Regions from separate parts of the Streptomyces shinuiensis genome, predicted to be linked through region 2. Evidence: riboswitches for the same ligand, from Rfam matches in the RefSeq annotation. Region 2 holds a riboswitch; the other holds the start of a gene.
The links. A riboswitch is a leader RNA that binds a small molecule or an ion and turns the genes downstream of it on or off. The one in region 2 is predicted to bind cyclic di-AMP.
Positions count from the first base shown of each region.

Region 1: it holds a riboswitch for cyclic di-AMP, as region 2 does, so the genes downstream of both, ACGRHY_RS30240 (transglycosylase family protein) here and ACGRHY_RS16985 (transglycosylase family protein) in region 2, are expected to answer to the same signal.

Region 1 is NZ_JBIHML010000001.1:570,497-573,693, reverse strand. It holds gene ACGRHY_RS02410 (DM13 domain-containing protein) at 1-419, shown strand, start outside; cyclic di-AMP (ydaO/yuaA leader) riboswitch at 997-1,174, shown strand; partial or broken gene ACGRHY_RS30240 (transglycosylase family protein) at 1,179-1,478, shown strand; gene ACGRHY_RS02405 (transglycosylase SLT domain-containing protein) at 1,482-2,231, shown strand; gene ACGRHY_RS02400 (NADP-dependent isocitrate dehydrogenase) at 2,377-3,197, shown strand, end outside.
Region 2 is NZ_JBIHML010000001.1:3,714,787-3,717,983, forward strand. It holds gene ACGRHY_RS16980 (dipeptidase) at 1-1,023, shown strand, start outside; cyclic di-AMP (ydaO/yuaA leader) riboswitch at 1,308-1,518, shown strand; gene ACGRHY_RS16985 (transglycosylase family protein) at 1,523-2,842, shown strand; gene ACGRHY_RS16990 (CGNR zinc finger domain-containing protein) at 3,129-3,197, shown strand, end outside.

The DNA of each region.
Region 1 (3,197 bases), 3.1 Mb from region 2:
GCGCGCCCGCCCCGTCGGCGGCCGACCGGGAGACCGCCTCCGCGACGCCGACCGCGCAGGCCGGACCGCGGACGCTGGCCGGCGGCGACCTGATCTCCCATGAGCACGCCACATCGGGAACGGTGCGGCTGGTCCGGCTGGCCGACGGCTCCCACGTCGTGCGCCTGGAGGACCTCGACACCAGCAACGGGCCCGACCTGTACGTCTGGCTGACCGACGCGCCGGTCAAGGAGGGCCGGGCCGGCTGGGGCGTCTTCGACGACGGGGAGTACGTCAGCCTCGGCAAGCTGAAGGGCAACAAGGGGGACCAGAACTACGCGCTGCCCGCCGATGTCGACCCGGACGCTTTCACCAGTGTGAGCATCTGGTGCGACCGCTTCGACGTCTCGTTCGGAGCGGCGGAGCTGAAGCGCGTCTGAACCGGGGCCGGGTCCGGGCCCGGCGCAACGAACCGGGCGGCAGGTCCTGAGGCGGCCGGAGTCCGGGCCGCGCGGTGCGGCCCCTCGCGTGAACGTGCGCGAGGGGCCGCTTCCGCCGTTCGCCTCCGCGACTGCACCGGAAAACCGGCAAAACGCCTATGCGGTGAACAGTGGGTCATTGGGAAGGAAGGGATCAGTCGTGACCTTACGGCCCCTATGTTCCTCAAAGGCTCCTGTCGTGAGCAACGCCCCATAATGGCCCGGCCGTTCGAATGGTGTGCCGGGAATCACACTGCCGCGCCCTTCGTGTGCCCGCCGCCGGGTTCCTTGGACGCCGGCGGCTGAAATTCCTGGCCCGGAGGCGTTTTGAGGTGTGTGCCGCCCCGCGGGCTCCCGTGACCGGCCGGTGGCCGGACACGCATGGCGGCCGTGTTTGTCGGCTCGGTGACAAAGTGATAGGCCGTCGGATTTCCGACGTCTTGTCTTCCGTGAATTGCCTGTGTTTATGTGTCCTGGCCTTCACCGTCCTTGGTGGGGGCTCCACCGCCGGGACGCCGAGTCCTGCCGCCCGGCCGGGGAGAGGCAACAGCTGACCATGGCAGGAGCGGGGAAACCACATACGCGCCGTGCCGCGCCTTCGGCGGCCCGGCTTGGGGTGAAGCCCATTCCCGACGTCCCCTGACGCGAAGGGAATGGGCCGGGCAACTCCGGCCCGAATCCGACAGCTAACCTCGCAGGCGTGGGAGAGGAAGCACACCCATGTCCCGTGGTCGTCACCGCCGCCCCCGCACACCTTTGATATCCCGTCAGTTCTCGCGTGTCTCCCTCGCCCTCACCGCCGGTGGTGCGGGAATCGCCGCACCCATGGTCGCCGCAGGCAGCGCGAGCGCGGCTTCCACCGCGGTGTGGGAGAAGGTCGCCGAATGCGAGAGCAGCGGCAACTGGTCCATCAACACCGGCAACGGCTACTACGGCGGACTGCAGTTCTCGCAGTCCAGCTGGGAGGCGGCCGACGGCACCGAGTACGCGCCGCGCGCCGATCTGGCCACCAAGCAGGAGCAGATCGCCGCCGGTGAGAAGCTGCTCGAACTCCAGGGGCCGGGAGCCTGGCCCACCTGCGGGCCGACGGCCGGCCTCTCCCGGGGCTCCGGCACCCCCGACAGAGTCCCCGTCACTCAGACGGGCGGCGAGTCCGAGGTGAGGACCGGGGCCGAGCGCAAGCCCGCGGCCGACTCCCACACCGTCACCTCCGGCGACACCCTCCACCGGATCGCCACCGCCCACGGTGTCGAGGGCGGCTGGCAGGCGGTCTACGAAGCCAACCGCGAGACCGTCGGCGACGATCCGCACCTGATCTTCCCCGGCCAGGAGCTGACCCTGGCCGCCCGGTCCTCCGGCGGAGGACCGAAGCGCGCTCCGGAGCGCGCGAGCCGGACAGAGGCCCGCCCGGCCGCAGAGAAGACCGCGCCCCAGGCCTCACCGAAGGCCTACGCGGACAACCTGGACGGCTGGATCCGCGAGGCCCTGGACATCATGCGGGCCAACGGCATCCCCGGCACCTACGAGGGCATCCACCGCAACATCATGCGTGAGTCCAGTGGCAACCCGAACGCGATCAACAACTGGGACATCAACGCCCAGCGCGGCACCCCCTCGATCGGCCTGCTCCAGGTGATCAAGCCGACCTTCGACGCCTACCACGTCCCGGGCACGGCGAACAGCCAGTACGACCCGGTCGCCAACATCGTCGCCGCCTGCAACTACGCGGCCGACCGCTACGGCTCGATCGACAACGTCAACGGGCCCTACTGAGACGGCCGGGCCCGCGGCCCCCGCAACCCCGCCCCCGGCGGCGGCGCGAACGCGCCGCCGCCGGGGGCGGGGCACTTTCGGGGGAAGGCCCTCCACGGGATATCTTGATGTCGAGCAATGTTGCAGACGTGGAGCGGAGCACCCGGTGACTGACTCGACCATCATCTACACACAGACCGACGAGGCCCCGGCCCTGGCGACGTACTCTTTCCTGCCGGTGGTCAGGGCCTACGCAGCCAAGGCGGGCGTCGCCGTGGAGAGCCGTGACATCTCCCTGGCGGGGCGGATCATCGCGGTCTTCCCCGAGTACCTCAAGGAGGACCAGCGCATCGGTGACGCGCTCGCCGAGCTCGGCGAGCTGGCCAAGACCCCCCAGGCCAACATCATCAAGCTGCCGAACATCTCGGCCTCCATCCCGCAGCTCAAGGCCGTCATCGCCGAGCTCCAGGAGAAGGGCTACGCGCTCCCGGACTACCCCGACGCCCCCAGGACCGACGAGGAGCGGGAGATCCGCGCCCGCTACGACAAGGTCAAGGGCAGCGCCGTCAACCCGGTGCTGCGCGAGGGCAACTCCGACCGCCGCGCCCCCGCCTCGGTGAAGAACTACGCCAAGACCCACCCGCACCGCATGGGGGCCTGGACCCCCGAGTCCAGGACGAACGTGGCGACCATGGGCGTGGACGACTTCCGCTCCACCGAGAAGTCCGCGGTCCTCGCCAAGGACGACGCGCTCCGCATCGAGCTGGTGGGCGACGACGGCTCCACCACCGTGCTGCGCGAGTCCGTGCCCGTGCTCGCCGACGAGGTCGTGGACGCGGCCGTCATGCGGGTGGCCGCACTGCGCGAGTTCCTGGGGAACCAGATCACCCGCGCCAAGGCCGAGGGCGTGCTGTTCTCGGTCCACCTGAAGGCCACCATGATGAAGGTCTCCGACCCGATCATCTTCGGCCACGTGGTGCGCGCCTT
Region 2 (3,197 bases):
CTGCGCGCGGGCGGGGTGGGCGCGCAGTTCTGGTCGGTCTACGTGCGCACCGACCTGACCGGCGACACCGCCGTCAGCGCCTGCCTGGAGCAGATCGACGTGGTGCGGCGGCTGGCCGACCGCCATCCGGCCGACCTCAGGCCCGCCCTCACCGCCGACGACATGGAGGCGGCCCGCGCCGAGGGCCGCATCGCCTCCCTGATGGGCGCCGAGGGCGGCCACTCCATCAACAACTCCCTGGCCACGCTGCGCGCCCTGTACCGGCTGGGCGTGCGCTACATGACGCTCACCCACAACGACACCATCGACTGGGCGGACTCGGCCACCGACGCCCCGCGCCACGACGGCCTGACCCGCTTCGGCGAGGAGGTCGTGCGGGAGATGAACCGGCTGGGGATGCTGGTGGACCTCTCCCATGTGGCGCCCGCCACCATGCGCGACGCCCTGCGCGTGACGACGGCGCCGGTGGTCTTCTCGCACTCCTCGGCCCGCGCGGTGTGCGACCACCCGCGCAACGTCCCCGACGACGTGCTGGAGCGGCTTCCGGTCAACGGCGGTGTGGCGATGGCCACATTCGTGCCGAAGTTCGTGCTGCCCGCCGCCGTCGCCTGGACCGAGGCCGCCGACGAGAACATGCGCGCCCACGGCCTTCACCCCCTGGACGGCACCGAGAGGGGCCTGGCGGTCCAGCGCGCCTACGAGGAGGCCAACCCGCGTCCGGTCGCCACGGCGGCGACGGTCGCCGACCATCTGGACCACATGCGCGAGGTCGCGGGCATCGACCACATCGGCATCGGCGGCGACTTCGACGGCACGGCCTTCACCCCGTCCGATCTGAGTGATGTGTCCGGATACCCGCATCTGGTGGCCGAGTTGCTGGACCGCCGCTGGTCCGAGGCCGACCTCGCCAAGCTCACCTGGGGGAACGCGGTGCGCGTGCTGCGTGACGCGGAGGCGGTCGCCCGCCACGAGCGGACCGGGCGCGGTCCGTCCATCGCCACCATCGGACAGCTCGACGGGTAGCTCCTTGACCTCCTCGTGATTCAACTCACGAGCCGGCCCTCCCCGGCGCGTCGCTCTGCGTGCCGGAGGAGGGCCTTCTGTGTCATCGGCCCTGGCAGGGGAGGAGAGTGACGCAGCGTCAGAGTCGGACTCCGCCACTCTTCGAGAGGTGAACGCAGCGGACGGTGACGATCGGACGATCATCAAAGCCTTCGAAACGGGCGTCCTGTGACCCATCGGCTTGTATCGGCGGAAACGATGTGTCTACCGTTCTGGCCGTGCCGTACGAATGTGCGGCGGCCCGCTGTCGAACGCCGAATCCTGTCAACGGCGGCGGGCTGGACCATCCACACCACCCGATGGCAGGAGCGGGGGACCCAAGGTAAGTCGCCGTCCCGGGTTCATACGGGACGGCTTGGGGTGAAGCCATGCCGCGGCACACGCCGCGGCGCACATGGCCGGGCAACTCCAGCCCGAACCCGACAGCTCACCTCGCAGGCGTAGGAGAAGGAGCACATCTATGTCCGCACGCGGACGTCACCGTCGTATGCGCAACAGCCGTCTCACCCGCCTGTCGCTGGCCATCTCCGTGGGCGGCGCCGGCATGGCCCTTCCCCTGGTGACCGCCGGCGGGGCCAACGCCGCCTCCGTCGAGACCTGGGACAAGGTCGCCCAGTGCGAGAGCACGGGCAACTGGTCCATCAACACCGGCAACGGCTTCTACGGCGGCCTGCAGTTCACGCAGAGCACCTGGGCTGCCTTCGGCGGCACCCAGTACGCGCCGCGTGCCGACCTCGCCACCAAGGACCAGCAGATCGCCGTCGCCGAGAAGGTGCTGGCGGGACAGGGCCCGGGCGCCTGGCCCGTGTGCTCGGTCAAGGCCGGTCTGACCAAGGGCGGTCCCGCCCCGGCCGTCTCCCCCGGCGGCCAGAGCAACCCGACCGAGCAGAAGGAGCAGGCTCCGGCGGCCGCTCCGAAGGCCGAGGCCGAGCCCGAGGCCGAGTCGAAGCAGCAGAAGAGCGAGCCCGAGGCCGCGCCGCAGCGCACGGACCGCGGTGAGCGCGCCCACAGCCACAGCCACAGCCACGACCACGGCGCGGGCAAGGGCACCTCCTACGAGGTCGTCGGCGGCGACACCCTCTTCAAGATCGCCGACGCCCAGGGTGTCCAGGGCGGCTGGGAGCGCATCTACGAGGACAACCGCCAGGCCATCGGCGACAACCCGAACCTGATCTTCCCGGGCCAGGAGCTCACCCTGGGTGGCGCCACCACCCAGCAGAAGGCCGCGGCCAAGCCCGAGGCCAAGGCCAAGCCCGAGGCCGAGGCCAAGCCCGAGGCCAAGGCCAAGCCCGAGGTCAAGCAGGCTCCGAAGGCCGAGAAGGCCGAGGCCGTGCAGCAGTCGGCCGAGCGCGCCGACCGCAGCGACCGCGGCGCGGTCACCGGCTACGCCGCCCCGGTGAACGCCGCCCCGTCCGGCTCCTACAAGGCCTCGGGTGCCCGTTGGTCCAACGGTCACACCGGTGAGGACTTCGCCGCCGCCTCCGGCACCCCGGTGAAGGCCGTCACCAACGGCACCGTGGTCTCCGCCGGCTGGGGCGGGGCCTACGGCAACCAGATCGTCATCCGCCACGAGGACGGCCGGTACAGCCAGTACGGCCACCTGTCCTCGCTGTCGGTCAGCGCCGGCCAGACGGTCAGCGCCGGCCAGCAGATCGGCGCCGTCGGTTCCACCGGCAACAGCACCGGTCCGCACCTGCACTTCGAGATCCGTACCGCCCCCGGCTACGGCTCGGACATCAACCCGCTGGCCTACCTGCGGGCCAACGGCGTCAGCATCTGAGGGGCCTGACCCTCACCGACCCGGTCACCAGGGTCCGGCCTCCGGGCCGGACCCGGGCCCGGAGCCGGCCATGAGGCGGGCGGGGCAGAGGTGTGCGAACACCTCTGCCCCGCCCGCCTCTTCTTCGTGCCCTCGCGGGCGGCCGCGTCCAACTCCCCGCGGGGACGCAGAAGTCGAGGTGGAGCCGCTGTGACCGCTCGGCGCTGGGCCACTGCGGCGGCACGTACCCGCGCGTCTCCCGGAAGGCGAACGTCCGGCCCTCGAGGGCGCCCGAGCCGAACGTCACATCCACCCGCCTGCCCTCGACCCCGGCCTTCCCGCCCGGCAGCCGTGCGAGGCGCACGACTGCCGCCTG